Regions from separate parts of the Paenibacillus hubeiensis genome, predicted to be linked through region 2. Evidence: riboswitches for the same ligand, from Rfam matches in the RefSeq annotation. Region 2 holds a riboswitch; the other holds the start of a gene.

Region 1 (7,825 bases), on a different contig from region 2:
TCCTTTGGCAATACCCGGTGCAATATGTTTCAAAATGTTAACGCCAACGGCAGTGGTGACAAGGTCCGCTTCCGCCACCGTTTCCGCAACGGTGTCCAGGTTGGTCCCGTCGATAGCATCAACATGGGTGACCGTTTCCGTGTCTTTGGATTCGTTCGCCAATTCCACCGTGTACTGTTTGCGCTGCTGCAGCGTGGACACCAGCCCTTGGTTCACGTCCGAAAAAACGACCTCATAGCCTGCGCGGGAAAGGATCAGCCCGATAAAGCCCCGTCCAATGTTGCCTGCACCAAAATGTAATGCCTTCATAGTTCCATTTCGCTTTCAAGAAGAGTGATGATTTCTTCGGCCGTTTTGGCATGGCGCAGAATCTCCATATTTTCTTCTTCTGCACAAATGACCGCGATGCTGGTCAGTATTTCCATGTGGTCTCCGCCTTGCGCGGCGATGCCGATGACCATGTATGCTTTCTCGTCGCCAAAGTCAACACCTTGCGGGAATTGAATAACCGAGATGCCGGTGGACAAAATAAATCCTTTCGATTCCTTCGTGCCATGCGGAATGGCAAGCCCGTTACCGACGTACGTCGATACGATCTCTTCTCGCTCCAGCATTTTGTCGATGTACTCCGCCGTAATGTGGCCAGCATTTTTCAGCACTTGCCCGGCCATGCGAATCGCTTCATATTTATCTTGCGCCGTCGCGTTCAGGACGACTTTGTCTGTCGTTAAAATACTCATGGTTGTTGCCCTCCAATTTCGGTTTTGCTGCGATAAAATCCGACCAGTTCACGGGAAAGATAATGAATGAGATCATCCCTGTTCCCTTTTTCCAACAATTCGATCATTTCTTCCTGCAGAAGCAGGGCGCTGATTTCGCTAAGCACCTCCAGGCTTTCCTTCGACAGCTCCCAAGGGCCCAGCATCAGCAAGACGTGGCTGACGCCTTCCGGGTCGTCTTCGGACATCAGCAGCGGCTGCGTCAGTTGGAACAAGCTGATCGATGCCCTGTAGATGCCTTCGCTGCGCGTGTGAAACAAGGCGAGCGAAGTGCCCGGAATTTTCTGGCTGCCTGCTTTTTCACGGGCCTCCAGCAATTTGGTTACTTTGTGCGGAGCTTGAAGCACGCCGCGCTCATGCTGTATTTTGCACATGGCATAGACTGTTTCATCCAATCCCAGGCCCTTATTGTCCAACGGAAATACCTGGAACTCGCCGATGATTCGCACGATCTCTACCAGCATGGCCTCAAGTCCTGACCACTGCGTTTCGCGAACGACAGGGGAATGCCCGCTTGAAGGCGGGCTGTGTTCCCGCTGCAGCGTCGTCGTTTTGATAAAATGCCGAAGCTGTTCGCTTTCCTCTCCGGTCAATAGCGGACTGACTTTGTAGTACTGGTGCTTTTCCATCGGCAAATCCACGGTCGACAATACGAGATCGTACTGCTCCTTAGGAATTCGGGCCGCTTCGTACCAAGACACGCTGTCCACAATGCGAATTTCGGGAATTTCCTTGGCGAGCCTGCTTGAGAGCATGCGCGACGATCCGATGCCGCTGGTGCACACAATGACGGCTCTGACCTCGCGCTTCAGCGTCCGCAACCGTTCAATGGAAGCCCCAAAATGCATGACCAAAAAACCGATTTCCTCATCAGGTACTTCAATGCCATGCCAAGCATCATTTACCGCCCGTTTAACGTCCGCGAACAAGGCTTCGTAATCCTGGCGGATTTGCTGCAATAAAGGGTTGCGGATCAGCTGCCGCCCTTCGATTCGTTCCAGAACAGGCTCCATATGGGCAATCAAACCTTCGCGCAGCAGCCGGTCTTCATGAAAATCGTAATGCGTGATCTTCTCCATGCTGTCGATCAGCGAAACGACCCGGTCAAGCACAAGCAGATCATCCACCGGCAGCAGCCGGGTGGTATGCATCAATTGCCTGGCTTCGATCAGCAGGCCGTGAACGTATTTCCGCTCCGCCAAATCGAGTTCGATGCCCAGTTCACTGGCAAGAATGGTGCAGAGACGCAAAGCCATATATTCCGGAACACTGTCTTCAGCGATCTGTACGTGCGGCATATCGTTCTCGATCGCACGGCCTTTGTTGACACGGGCCGCCATCACCGACAATTGCAGCAGCAATCTCATGTACTGGCGCTCAGGCATGTTCTCCAGCCATTCGATATCGGGCTGCCATAAGGCGTTTTCTACTTTCAATACATGACCATGCCCGATGATTTCGAGCAGCTTGTCGTTTGCCTTGGAGTTGGTATGCTCCGATCGGGCGCCGAACAGATCCGATTCGTCCAAATGCTCCATGGCAAGTTCCACCATTGCCCGACGGATATGAGATTCGCTCCCGGTAATCTCCACGCCGTATCCACGTCTTCTCACCAGAACGAGTCCCTGCTCCTCGATCCATGATTGCAATTCATCGAGATCGTGGCTGACCGTTACGACGGTGACTTTCAAATCGGATGCGATCGCGAGCAGCTTAATGGGCTCTTGATTATCGTCCAGAAGCAGGCTGAGCGCGTAAATTTTGCGCTCTTCGGGCGTCCATTCCATCGGCTCGACTTGAAACAGCTGTTGTCTTAGCCGTGAAAGACAGGAGGGATCTGCATCTAAATAGATGCCGATCCCGGATTTTTTTTTGATTTCGACCCCGTAAGAGACCAGTTTTTCTTCCAATGCGCTAAGTTCCCTCAATATCGTTCTGGTGCTCACATTGATCCGGGCCGCGATGTCCCCGGCGGTCACTTCTTTGGTCTGCTGCAGGAGAAATTCCAAAATCTCGCGTTGCCGCTTCGAAATATTCATTGTTGTGGTTCCGTTCAGGAATTGGATTTGAGGCGTTCAACCAGTGCCTCGTATTCCGGGCTCTTCAGGAAGTTTTCAATGGAGATGTGCTCCGCGTTCGGCGCGACCGTTTTGGCCCGGTCGGTCAGCGTTTTTTGCGTAATGACGATATCCGCATCCTGCGGAATTTCGCTGATCGCCGTATTGGTGACGTTCACGTCCACACCGGCCTGCTTCATTTTCTTCCGCAAAATCGAAGCACCCATCGCGCTTGATCCCATTCCCGCGTCGCACGAGAACACGATTTTGTTGACATCTTTCTTCACTGCGGAAGCCCCGATGTCTGCCGCACGGTCTGCTTCACGGTTGTCGTTGGCTACGGTTTCGTTCGCCGTCTTGCCTTGATTTTTCATTTCTTTCATCCGGTTGGATGCAGCTTCCAAATCCTCGTCTTTTTGTTTGCCCGTTTTGAGCAGAACGGCAGCAACCAGGAAGGAAACGACCGCTGCAATGATTACGCCTGCCAACATCGGAACGTACCCGCCCTTAGGTGTCAACAAGAAATAGGCGATGATACTTCCCGGAGATGGAGCGGATACGAGTCCCGCACCCGTCAACATGAACGTCAGCGTTCCAGCGACGCCACCCGCAATAGTGGCCAGGATCAGGATCGGTCTCATCAGGATGTAAGGGAAATAAATTTCGTGAATCCCGCCAAAGAAATGGATGATGGCAGCACCTGGAGCCGAAGATTTCGCAGAACCACGGCCAAAGAAGCAATATGCCAGCAAGATACCAAGTCCGGGACCCGGATTTGATTCCAGCATGAACAGTACGGATTGACCGAGATCTCTAGCCTGATCCGTTCCCAAAGGCGTCAAAATCCCGTGGTTAATGGCATTGTTCAGGAAAAGCACTTTTCCCGGCTCGATGATCAGGTTGACGAGTGGCAGCAAGCCGAGATCCATCAATCCTTGAACGCCCGCGGACAGAATTTTACTGAGCGCCTCAATCAGAGGGCCGATCCCTTTCAGGGCGATCAAGGCCAGAATTCCGCCAATAATACCGGCAGAGAAGTTGTTGACCAACATTTCAAAACCGGATTTGATTTTGCCTTCAACGGCTTTGTCAAACTGTTTGATGATCCAAGCCGCAAGCGGACCTGCGATCATTGCGCCAAGAAACATCGGAATGTCGCTGCCCACGATGACGCCTATGGTCATAATCGAACCGACGACGCCCCCGCGCGTGCCATGCACCATCGTACCGCCCGTATAACCGATCAGCAATGGCAGCAAATATTTGATCATCGGATCAACGAGCTGCGCAAAATCGGCGTTAGGGAACCAACCCTTCGGTATGAATAAAGCCGTGATCAAGCCCCATGCGATAAATGCACCCATGTTCGGCATAACCATGCCGCTCAGGAAACGTCCGAACTTTTGCACGCCTACCCGCAGTCCTTCGGCTTTCCCGGACTTTGCGTCCACTGAACTCATATTGATAACCTCCTCAACATGTTAAACCTTGACTCGACTGAACATATCAACACGCAGTTCAGATGAATAAAGGTACAAATCTTGTATTCGTGATTTTCAAGTTCATACTAAATGAAAACGGTATCCCTTACAACGAAATGAAAATCAACTCCCGTCATGAACGTTGATGACAAGATTTAAATTGGATCTGTTTTGCGTTGTCGCAAGTTCAACAGTAACGTACCGATTCCTTCTATGTATCATGCCCAATCATAGCCCTGGCTTATTAAAACAAGAATGCATAATATAAAAAAACAGTGTTTTTTAAGAGGCACAAGAGATACACCCTTTCAGACTTTCCCCTTAAACAACGCAAAAAAGCCAAGCGGCAGCTTGGCCGCATCGGCTTTTCAAACCCATGAAATATACACTTTTATTTTCAGTAATAATACGTAAATTAGTGCAAACGATTATTCTTCGGTATGCTTCCGGTAGGCATCCGCGTCCAGCAGCCCTGACAGCGCCGCGCTCAAATCGCCGTCCACGCGGATTTCAACCATCCAGCCTTCTTCATAAGGAGAAGTGTTGACCAGCTCCGGCGCCTCTTGCAGCGCCTCGTTTACGGCCACAACGATTCCTCCCACGGGCGCAAACAAATCCGAAACCGTCTTTACGGATTCGATCGTTCCAATGCCTGCCTCCGCTTGCACATTCGAGTCAAGGTCAGGCAGTTCAACAAACACAATGTCACCCAGCTGATGCTGCGCGAATTCGGTTATGCCTATACGCACAGTATTTTCACCGACGGTTTGCACCCATTCGTGTTCTTCACTGTACAGGAAATCGTTTCTCAATTCGCTCATTTGGTTATCCGCCTCGCTTTTTCATTAGTGGAGTGCATGCGTTCCTTGACCTTCCCTTTTTCCCAAAACATAGCGTATGACATGTCGGCCATAAATGTCAATATACCTAACAATATATTCTTTTCACCCTCCAAAAAGTGACATCCTTTTTATAGGCATTCAATCATATACTGGATATGGAATCGCTACCTTGTCGGAAACACGAACATTAAAAGGAGATAGAAAACAAATATTCGCTTTTATTCTCTATTCTTATGATATAGTTCTTGACACAAATAGCTTTAACGCGTTTTAATTGAGGGGAGAAACAACTGACAGAAGCAATATTCGCGGATGAACGTAAAGGGAGAGATCGCCCCGTCCCGCTTCGGGATCGTGTGGTGGCGCCGAAGGAGTAAACCCCCGACAAGCGGCGGGTGAATCTCTCAGGCAAAAGGACTTTTACGGGACGCAACTCTGGAGAGCATCCATTCGCCCAAGAAGGGCGTTTTGATCACCCAAGGGGAAACCTGACGCAATCTGCGCCGGGGTAACTCTCAGGTACCAAGGACAGAGCCCAGGAATTCAGCATGCTGCCGCATGCCGGTTCTTTGGCCTGTCCTTTTCCTTTTTCCCAAAAAAACGAAAACAGTGCATAAGAATCCTGCATAAGGCAGCTTCCTCATGACGTATAGACCATCCCTTTTTCGCGGTTTCGTTTCACAATCGGCCCTTCCGGCGGCCTAAAACGAGGTGATATGATGTCCGATTTGTTAAGAACCCCTCTCTTCCCGCATTATCAGCAATTCGAAGGCGTGCGCTGCATCGATTTTGGCGGCTGGGAACTGCCCGTGCAGTTCAGCGGCATCCAGAAAGAGCATGAGGCCGTGCGCGAACGTGCAGGATTGTTTGATGTATCCCACATGGGTGAATTCATAGTCCAAGGCGAACAGGCCGAGGCCTTTTTGCAGCAAATGACGACCAATGACGTGACATTGCTGGTTCCCGGGCAAGCCCAGTACACATTGATGTGTTATCCGAGTGGCGGGGTCGTCGATGACCTGCTCATCTACAAACTGGAAGAACAGCGCTATATGCTGGTCGTCAACGCCTCCAATATCGAAAAGGATTGGGTATGGCTGCAAGAGCACATCATTGTCGGTGTTGAGATGAGCAACGTATCCGAAGAGACCGCGCTTTTGGCGCTGCAAGGCCCGCTGGCTGCCGATATTCTGGCCAAAGTCACAACGGGTACGAATCTCGGCGACATCGAGCCGTTCCGGTTTGTCCGCGATGCCGACGTATGCGGCGTTACGCTCCTGCTCTCGCGCACGGGTTACACGGGCGAAGATGGATTCGAGCTCTACGTCCCGGCCGATCAGGCCGCCCGGATCTGGGAAGGACTGCTGCAAGCCGGAGCAACGCACGGACTGATTCCTGCCGGACTTGGCGCAAGGGATACGCTGCGCTTTGAAGCAAGATTGCCGTTGTACGGACAAGAGCTGTCCGCGACCATTTCTCCGCTTGAAGCCGGGCTTGGCATGTTCGTGAAATGGAATGCCGGACCGTTTATCGGTCAGGAAGCGCTGCTGCAGCAAAAGAACGAAGGCCCTGCTCGCAAGCTGGTTGGCATTGAAGTGCTGGAGCGCGGAATTCCCCGGCCGCACTATCCGATCTATGCGGATGGCGTACAGATCGGCGAAGTGACGACCGGCACCCAATCCCCTACGCTGAAGCGCAATCTGGGGCTCGCCCTGATCGACAGCAGGTATGCTGCGCTGGGTACTCCGCTTGAGATCGGGATTCGCAGCAAAACATTGAAAGCCGAGGTCGTCAAAACCCCTTTTTACAAACGGACGCGCGCACCAAAGACACCTGATGCAAAAGAGACCATCCAAGGAGCTGATCTAACATGACCAAGCACCGTTACATCCCGATGACCGAGCAGGATCAGAACGCCATGCTGGCAACGGTTGGCGTGGATACGATCGACGACCTGTTCCGCGACATTCCCGAAGACATTCGTTTCCAGGGCGAACTGCCCGTTTCTTCCCGGCTCGACGAACACGCGCTGAGTCGCCATATGGCCAAACAGGCCGGAGCTAACGCCCATTTCGATACACACGCCAGCTTTCTTGGCGCCGGCATTTACGATCATCACATTCCTTCCGTCATCAATCACGTCATCTCGCGATCCGAATTTTACACAGCTTACACACCATATCAACCGGAAATCAGCCAAGGGGAGCTGCAAGCGATCTTTGAATTCCAGTCATACATCTGTGAGTTGACCGGCATGGCCGTTGCCAATGCCAGCATGTATGACGGCGCTACAGCCTTTGCGGAAGCCGGGAATCTGGCTGCTGCGGCCACCCGCCGCAAGCAGCTGATCGTGTCCAGCACAGTGCATCCCGAGTCCCGCCAAGTCCTGAAAGCATATGCTCACGGCCTTAATCTGGAGATCGTCGAGATTGGCCACAAAGACGGCGTGACCGACTGGGATGCCCTGCAAGCCGCCGTATCCGGGGACACCGCTGCCGTCATGATTCAAAGCCCCAACTTCTTCGGAGCTCTGGAACATGTAAAACAGGCCGCAGACCTCGTGCATGCGCACAAAGGCCTGCTCGTCGTTAGCGCGAACCCGCTGTCGCTTGGCCTGCTTGAAGCTCCCGGCAAGCTTGGCGCCGACATCGTCGTCGGCGACGCGC
Region 2 (7,825 bases):
GAGCTGCTGGACTTCTACAAAACAATCATTGCGCTTCGCCATGCCCATCCCGCCCTGCGTGCGAAAGGCAGCATCCGCTTCCCGCAAGCAAGCCCAGGCGGCAGCCAGCTGGTGCTGGAGCGGCAAAGCGACGAGGAACGCATTCTCGTGTTATTCAACCGCTCCGAAGAAACGGCCATGTTCGAGCTTGAAGCAGGCGAAGGAGAATGGGCCGATTTGTTGGAGAGCGACCACCGGATCGCCCTGGAAGGAGGCACGCTCGCCGTGGAGCTTCCCGCCTATGGATATGCCGTTCTGGGAACCACGCCGCTGAAACCCGAGTAAGTGCCCCATGCTCAAAAAAGCCGATGCGGCTCTTCCTATGGAAGAACTTGCATCGGCTTTTAAATATCGATGAAATCATGGCAATGACACCATTTCCGTCTACTCGGAAGGTTGTTCTTCTCCCGTTTGCAGTTCAGGCTCGGGCGCACGCTTCGCTTTCGGTCTGGCCAGCTTCTCCATCATTTTGCGCCCCGTCGGCGTCTGCGCCAAACCTCCCTGGGCCGTCTCGCGATGCCTGCTCGGCATGGCGCTGCCCACCTCCAGCATCACATCGATCACTTCGTCCGAAGGAATCGCGCTGCGCACGCCAGCCAGGGCCATATCCGCGGCAGCCAGTGCAGTCACGGCACCCAGCCCATTGCGGACGATGCAAGGGATCTCTACTAGCCCGGCCACCGGATCGCAGATCAGGCCCAGCGTATTTTTGAGCGCAAGACCGACTGCATGCACGACCTGCTCCGGCGTGCCTCCGCGCAGCTCCACCATTGCGCCTGCTGCCATGCCGATCGCTGAGCCCACTTCAGCCTGGCAGCCCCCTTCGGCTCCCGAGATGAAGGAATTGTTGGCAATGACGTATCCGATGGCTCCGGCACAGAACAAACCATTGACCAAATGCTCGTCATTCCAGCCAAACCGCTCCTGGGCGCTAATGAACACGCCGGGGATAATGCCGCAGGAACCCGCCGTCGGCGTCGCCACGATGCGTCCCATGGAGGCATTCACCTCGGATACGCACAGCGCATAGGCCATTGCAAGCGCAGAAGCATCACCCGAGCAGGTTTCTCCGCTGCGAATGTACGCGGCCATCTTTTTGCCGTCTCCGCCCGTCAATCCGCTGCGCGAAGTGGTGTCCTCCGTCAGTCCTTTACGCACAGCCTCCTTCATCACCTGATAATATTCCGACATTTGCCGCACAACGTCCGTTTCCGGGACATTGGTTTCCTTTACCTGCTCCTCGACCATAAGCTGCGCAATCGACTTGGATTCGGCCGTGCAGATGGCGCTCAGCTCGTGCAAATGTTTAAACCGCATCGTGACCCACCCCTCTCTTCAAATCAATGACCCGAACGTCCAGCATATGTTCCAGGGTACGCAATCGGTTCAGCATCTCCGCATTTGGCGGACCGTCCATCTCCATCGCCGTCAACGCTTCGCCGTCGCGGGCTTTGCGGTCTACCTGCATGTAACCGATGTTCACGCCGGAGGAACTGACCGTTGACGTCACCGAGGCAAGGACGCCGGCCTTGTCGGAATGGCGCAGGACCAATGTAGGGAATTCGCCGCTGATCTGCACGCGGAAATCGTTCAGCGCGTGCACCGATACGCTGCCGCCGCCGATGGAGGCACCAACCAGCGAGCATTGGCGTTCGCCGTGCCGCAGTTCGATCTTGACGGTATTCGGATGCGGGGCAGGCAGGCCGCTCGTATAGAATTCGACATCCATTCCGGCTTCTTCCGCATATCGCTCCGCATCCGGAATGCGCGGATCGTCGGTTGCATAGTCGAGAAGGCCGCCGATCAGCGCAAGATCGGTGCCATGGCCCTGATACGTATCCGCAAACGAGCCGTACAACGTTAACCGCGCCCGCTCGGGCATAAAGCCGAGCCATTGGCGCGCAATTCGGCCGAGCCTTGCCGCTCCTGCCGTATGTGAACTGGATGGCCCCGTCATAGACGGGCCAATAATTGAAAACACATCTTTGAAACGCATCCTGCACCCCTCCATGTAACTGCCCCGCCGACTCCATCATGTCCGAATCCAAGGCATCCATATTTTCACTATGCTTCCTTATAAACACACCAAAAAGGACAGAGAAGGGCCTTTAGCCCTCTCTCTGTCCTCGATGCCTGAGAGTTTCATGATGTTGGTCGATTGTTCGACCCCATCATTTACCCCTTGGGCGGCGCCATGTCATGGCACACTCTCCAGAGCTGCGTCCAACGATGGTACATTTACCTGAGAGATTAACGTTCGTGCCGGGTGCACGCCGCTTGCTCCTTCGGTGCCCGAAGCGGCCGCATGAATGTTTATTCAGCCTGTCCGGGTCTCTCCCACTCGTCATCATTCGCTATATAGGTCATAATCGATAAGTCATGTTCTTGTTCACACATATTACTTACTCATCTTGGTCATTCATATAACAGATTAAACTTCAACACACTTTATGTCAATAAAATTAACGTATTATTACCATACTCGGACGAGTGCCAGATAAACGGGTGCATGATATCGCAAATCCCGGCTGAGAGGCCAATAATGTTTGGAGACGTTGTACATATATACATTGAGATTCTCCATATATTTATATGCATCCTTTTATGGTATTGTTCGGTGATTAACAGTCTCCCTATCCAACTAGATCAAGTTCGAAGCCTGTCGAAACCAATCCTTCACGGCATTAGCCTGGTCATGTTCCAGGAAAACCGCTCTAAAGCCGCTTCGATTCACCATAAGCTTGGCCCGAACGGATAGCAAGGACTTGCTTCGCTGTCCGGTCGTGGCAGCGGTGTTCACCGTAACGACATGGGGCCTGCGCATTAATGCCGTTCTGCGGGATATGGTCCGGTGACGAAGCGTCAGCTGCTTGCCTTGAATGCTCATCCCTTCATCCTTGAAGCATCCGTATCCCCAAACGGCACATAAGGGCACGAAGAGAAACAGCAGCGCGCCGGCCTGGCCCAGAAATACGGTTCCCGCCGTTCCCAGCACGGCCGCACCCAGCAGTTTCCAGCGCAGGAACAACCAGCGGGCTCGATCCGGAGGGCGGCTGGCAGGTGTGTGCATTTCGAATTGCGGAACGATTCGGGCAAGCAGTTCATTCACATCGCGAACCGGCAGCAGCGGATGCAGCATCATTTTTTTCTCCATCTCCGAAGTCAAGACATATATCTCCACCTCGGCATAACCAAATGGCTGTCGCAGCAACCCCTCTTTGACCTCCACAGCCTGTACCTTACGGGGAGAAAACACATGCTTTCTCCGGTCGAGCAGACCGGAAACGATGGCAATGTTTCCGCCTTCCTGCTCCACGGTGAACCCGGCATACTTGATCGTAAACAGCACGGCTGACAAGATCCATGCCAGCAAAAACATGACGGGCACAAGTCCGAGCCACCAAATTACGGGCAGCCGTCCGGCCTGTTCAACCAGGTTGCTGTAAAAGTGATCCGGAAGCAGGTCATCTGCGAATGAATAGACCCCTGCACCGAAAACCACGACAAGCGGCAGATTCATCGTTGTCAGCGCTCCGACAAACAATCTGCCGGCTGACAGGCGCAGCAGAACCTCTCGCTTTACCGGGAATGCTGCCCCCTCCATAAGCTCCACACTCTGTCCGGGAGCTTCTCCCTCTTCGCGGCGAACATGCTCTTCGGACCATGGTGCTGCCGCAGGCGCGTCCTCTCTCTTCACCGCTTCACTTCGCTTCTGATATAACCACCGTTCGATCCGCTCGGCCTCTGTAATTGCCAGAGCGGGAAGCACGCCATCCGCCTCAACGCTGCCCCCCGGCGTCTCAATCTTGAGCTGTGCCAGCCGGAGCATCCGCTGAATCAGGGGCTGTTGCGTCTGGACGGAGTGGATGCGGCTGAAATAGATCGATTTCTCCTCCCGGACAAATAGGCCCTGGCGCAGCACAATACGATCGTCCTGCAGCGTATAACTGAATTTACGCCATTTGATCCAACCATACAGAACAAAAGGAAGCGCGATGCACACAACGGCCTCAGCATAGCTGTACCACGGAAATTTGCTCCAGTCCACGCCTTTGATGATGAGTAGAACGATAATCGGAATGATGGACTTCATTACGCTAAAAAAAGGAAAGAGGACATACATCTTATGTAAACGCTTCGGTTCATTCATCATGATCTTCCACCTTCGCCAGATGACCGATATTGCGCTTCAATTGCTCTGCCTCTGCCCGTTCCAACCCGGCAATGTGGAGCGTAGCTGCCGCCGTAACGATGCTGACTTTGGCAAGTCCATATTTTCGCAGCAGAGGACCGCTTTCCAGTTCCACCTGCTGCACACGCGTCATCGGCACAATCGTATCCGTATGCCACAACCAGCCAGAATGGATCTCCACTTCATCATCAGCGACCCGAAAACTGAAGTGCCGGTAACGTAATCCGGGCAAAATCCAGGTATACCAGATTAGTGAAATCATAAAAATCCCTGTCCCGAGCCATCCCGGCCACTCCACCCAATCTCTAAACCATGCTACGATCAGATATCCGACGGCCAGTAAAATCAACAGCCCATTGACCATTAGGGCCGTCAAGGCTGTTGCTTGTTTAGCTTTCGGGTGGAGGCGCCGCCGTTCTCCGTTGTTATGCTCTGCGTAATCCATTGCTTGACTCACACTCTCCTCCAATTCAATTAAGGCTGATTGGGCAGCTTCAGATCCTTCGCCCAAGCTTGAAGCTTCTCCTTTGTCCATTCTTCGTTCTCACCCATGATAGAGTAGCGCAATCCATTCTCGGTCCAGGATATGTTCCGGATGCTCTTCATATACGAACCCTCTGTGTCACGAACCTCAACCTCGGACTCATCAGGCAGCAGCGTGTCATCACCATCTTCATCCGGCGCCTTGAATACGGTCATACTCACTTCAACCTTGTCGTTGTTGACATAATACAATGTCACTTCGTCCCTGCTGAGCTCTCCGCCGAGTGAAGTCATCTCAATCCGCGACAGCTCCAACTCCCCGTTCATATCCTGCAAAAAGGGTTGCCCCAAAGCTTGTTCGGCTTCTTCCAAACTCACTTCCGAATTCTGCGTTAGATCATTCAGATCCTTCACATCAACCTCCTTGGGGATATCAATCACGAACGTATCCTCGGAAAACTCGGGATCATATTGAATCGGGTCATAGACCATTTCTGACTTTTCATCGCCATAGGTGCTAATGACTTTGACAATCATCCACGTTTTGGGGTCTACCCAATACTCGGAGGAAATGGATAAAGTGCCTTCTTCCTTCGGCGTCAGCTTAATGTGAATGACGTCCTGTCCTTGAAGCTTTTCCTGTCCCATCATATCCACATCATGGGAATCCCGCAACCGTTCCAGCTGATCCACGAGCATCTGCTTCTGGGTCTGTTCGGGCTGTTGTCCCATGGCGGATACGTCCATCGAATACGCCGTGCCTGTCTCTTTTTCGTAAATTGTAATTTCCGTTCCGTTATTGACCGCATAGCTTACGTGGCCGTTCTCCTCTGTTTCCGTGCGCTTTCGCCCTGTCTCTCCATCGACCCATTCCTTAATGTGCATGGTGTGATTCAGCTTGTCGTCCGACCATATTTTCATTTCACCTTCAGCATAATATGATGCGGGTTTCGTTTCTGCAGCGACCACCTTCTCGATCATCTCATCTCCTGACAGGCCAAGCATTTCCTTCTCTGCACAACCTCCGAGCAGTGAACCTGCAAGCAAAGCCGTACTGAGCATCATCCATCCTTTTTTCATCATCGCCATCGTCCTCTCTCATTTTATTCAATGCATTACATCTCAGGCAATCGGCATGCAGCGAGCGTACCGTATCCTTCGGCCGACCACATGCGCATTTCACCTCCGTGCTTGATAGCAATCCGTTTGGCTATGCTTAATCCCAGACCTGAGCTTCCTGCATACGCCTTCCCTTCCTGATTCTGATGTTGAACATAAGGTTCGAAAATACGATCCAGCTGTTCTTCAGGAATAGCAGGCCCTTCATTTTGCAGCAGGATCAAGGTTGATCCCTTCCTGAACTTATCCAGCTCCAAATCCAGCGTTGGAATGATCCATTCCGGAAGCGGCTGATCTGAAGCAATGACGCCCAGACCTATTGCCCCGTTCGCTCTTGTGTGACGCAGTGCATTGTTCATCAAATTGTCTGTCAGGCGCATCAGTTGTTCGGGATGAAGCCGGTAGAGGTGATCTGTGCGGACGACCGTTTTTACGTCAATCTGTTCACGCTCGGCAAGTCCTCCATAACTACCAAGCAGCATATCGAAGAACTCTTCTCCTTCCACCTCGACCATGGCCATCTCCAATTCACCGGAACCCAGCGCCGTATACATTTCGAGTTCGCCAATCATCCGTTTCATCCGCTCCACATTTCCGAACAGCACGTCCCAGTACTCCCGTCTCTCGGGCGGTTCCAATTGCGTATCCATACGAATCGCCTCCGCATAGGCACTGATGGACATTAACGGTGTCTTCAGATCGTGAGACAGCGAAGCGACCATGAGCTCTTTCTCTTTTTGCTCCTTCTCCACTTCTGCCTGCGTCTGCCTGACTTTTTCCTGCATTGCATCAAATCGCTTGAGCAGCGTGCCCATTTCATCGCGACGTACCGGTGCGTCATCCATGGGAGCCTCTCCCCGCGCAAAAGCATGCATTCTGTCCATCAGCTGTCTCATCGGTCGAAAAAGCTTTCTGGATAGCAGCCAGAGCACGGTGCCATATAACAGGATAAAGAATATAACAGCGGAGCCGACGACCCATGTTGTCCGAATCGAGATGCCTTCAAGCCACTCTCCGCGAAGCATGACGATCTCGTAAATGCCAACCAGTTCACCCTTTTCCCATACCGGCTTTTTCAGCGTAAACGTGCGATGACGAATCTGCATGTCGTACAGATCGCGATATAGTTCCGAACCCCTGACGGTATAAGCCCCGGCAGACCAGGGATCCCCACCGGATGTATACACCCTGATCCCTGACGGCAGATAGAGGTCAAAGTTCACTTGATCACTGGCGAGCCCGGAGAGCGAAGCATAGGCATCAGCAGATTGCAGGCGGTACAGGCCCGGGTCGGACAATGCCTGCTCGATGGGACCCAGCCGTCCGGACAACTCTACATATTCCGCTACGGAGCGCTGATCATTATAGTAATCGTACAGGGAGAATAGCGCCCAGCCTGCAGCGACAGGCAGCAGCATCACGATGAGGAAAGCAATCATCAGCCAGTACTTCAGCTTCATTCCGCCAAATCTCCTACAAATCGGTATCCGCTGCCCCATACGGTCTGGATCCAGCGTGGTTGATGGGGCTCATCCCCCAGCTTGGCCCGCAGGCTCTTCACATGGACGGTGACCGTACCCGAGCTTCCCGCTACCGGCTGATTCCACACATGTTCATACAGCTCCGCCTTGGTGAATGCCCGGCCCGGATGAGAGGCAAGCAGCGTGAGCAAAGCCCATTCCTTATTGGTCAGTACGATATCTTCCCCATGAAGCTGCACCCGTTGATTCAACAGGTCGATCGACAACCCGTCGTTGTACTGTTGATGGGTCGAATCCGGCTTGATGCCCTGATATCTGCGATATCTGTTAAGGTGGGATTCAATGCGGGCCGTAAGTTCGGCCAGGCTGAACGGCTTGGTAATGTAATCGTCAGCGCCCAGGCCAAGACCTCTGACCTTGCTCTCTTCCTCGATGCGCGCACTCATCATGAGCAGCGGAACGTCGCTGATCAGCCGGATATTTTTGCATACCGCGAACCCGTCCATCTCCG

What was found. A riboswitch is a leader RNA that binds a small molecule or an ion and turns the genes downstream of it on or off. The one in region 2 is predicted to bind glycine.
Region 1: another riboswitch for glycine. It lies ahead of gcvT (glycine cleavage system aminomethyltransferase GcvT); the one in region 2 lies ahead of sdaAB (L-serine ammonia-lyase, iron-sulfur-dependent subunit beta).

What each region holds. Positions count from the first base shown of each region.
Region 1 covers NZ_JAVYAE020000005.1:283,127-290,951, forward strand. The annotation lists gene RSX24_RS16515 (mannitol-1-phosphate 5-dehydrogenase) at 1-309, opposite strand, end outside; gene RSX24_RS16520 (PTS mannitol transporter subunit IIA) at 306-740, opposite strand; gene RSX24_RS16525 (BglG family transcription antiterminator) at 737-2,818, opposite strand; gene RSX24_RS16530 (PTS mannitol transporter subunit IIBC) at 2,833-4,296, opposite strand; gene gcvH (glycine cleavage system protein GcvH) at 4,746-5,138, opposite strand; glycine riboswitch at 5,472-5,589, shown strand; glycine riboswitch at 5,593-5,693, shown strand; gene gcvT (glycine cleavage system aminomethyltransferase GcvT) at 5,879-7,033, shown strand; gene gcvPA (aminomethyl-transferring glycine dehydrogenase subunit GcvPA) at 7,030-7,825, shown strand, end outside.
Region 2 covers NZ_JAVYAE020000015.1:89,249-97,073, reverse strand. The annotation lists gene RSX24_RS26680 (alpha-glycosidase) at 1-324, shown strand, start outside; gene sdaAA (L-serine ammonia-lyase, iron-sulfur-dependent, subunit alpha) at 424-1,356, opposite strand; gene sdaAB (L-serine ammonia-lyase, iron-sulfur-dependent subunit beta) at 1,346-2,035, opposite strand; glycine riboswitch at 2,158-2,256, opposite strand; glycine riboswitch at 2,261-2,389, opposite strand; gene RSX24_RS26665 (PH domain-containing protein) at 2,681-4,192, opposite strand; gene RSX24_RS26660 (PH domain-containing protein) at 4,182-4,688, opposite strand; gene RSX24_RS26655 (LolA family protein) at 4,706-5,797, opposite strand; gene RSX24_RS26650 (sensor histidine kinase) at 5,830-7,293, opposite strand; gene RSX24_RS26645 (response regulator transcription factor) at 7,290-7,825, opposite strand, start outside.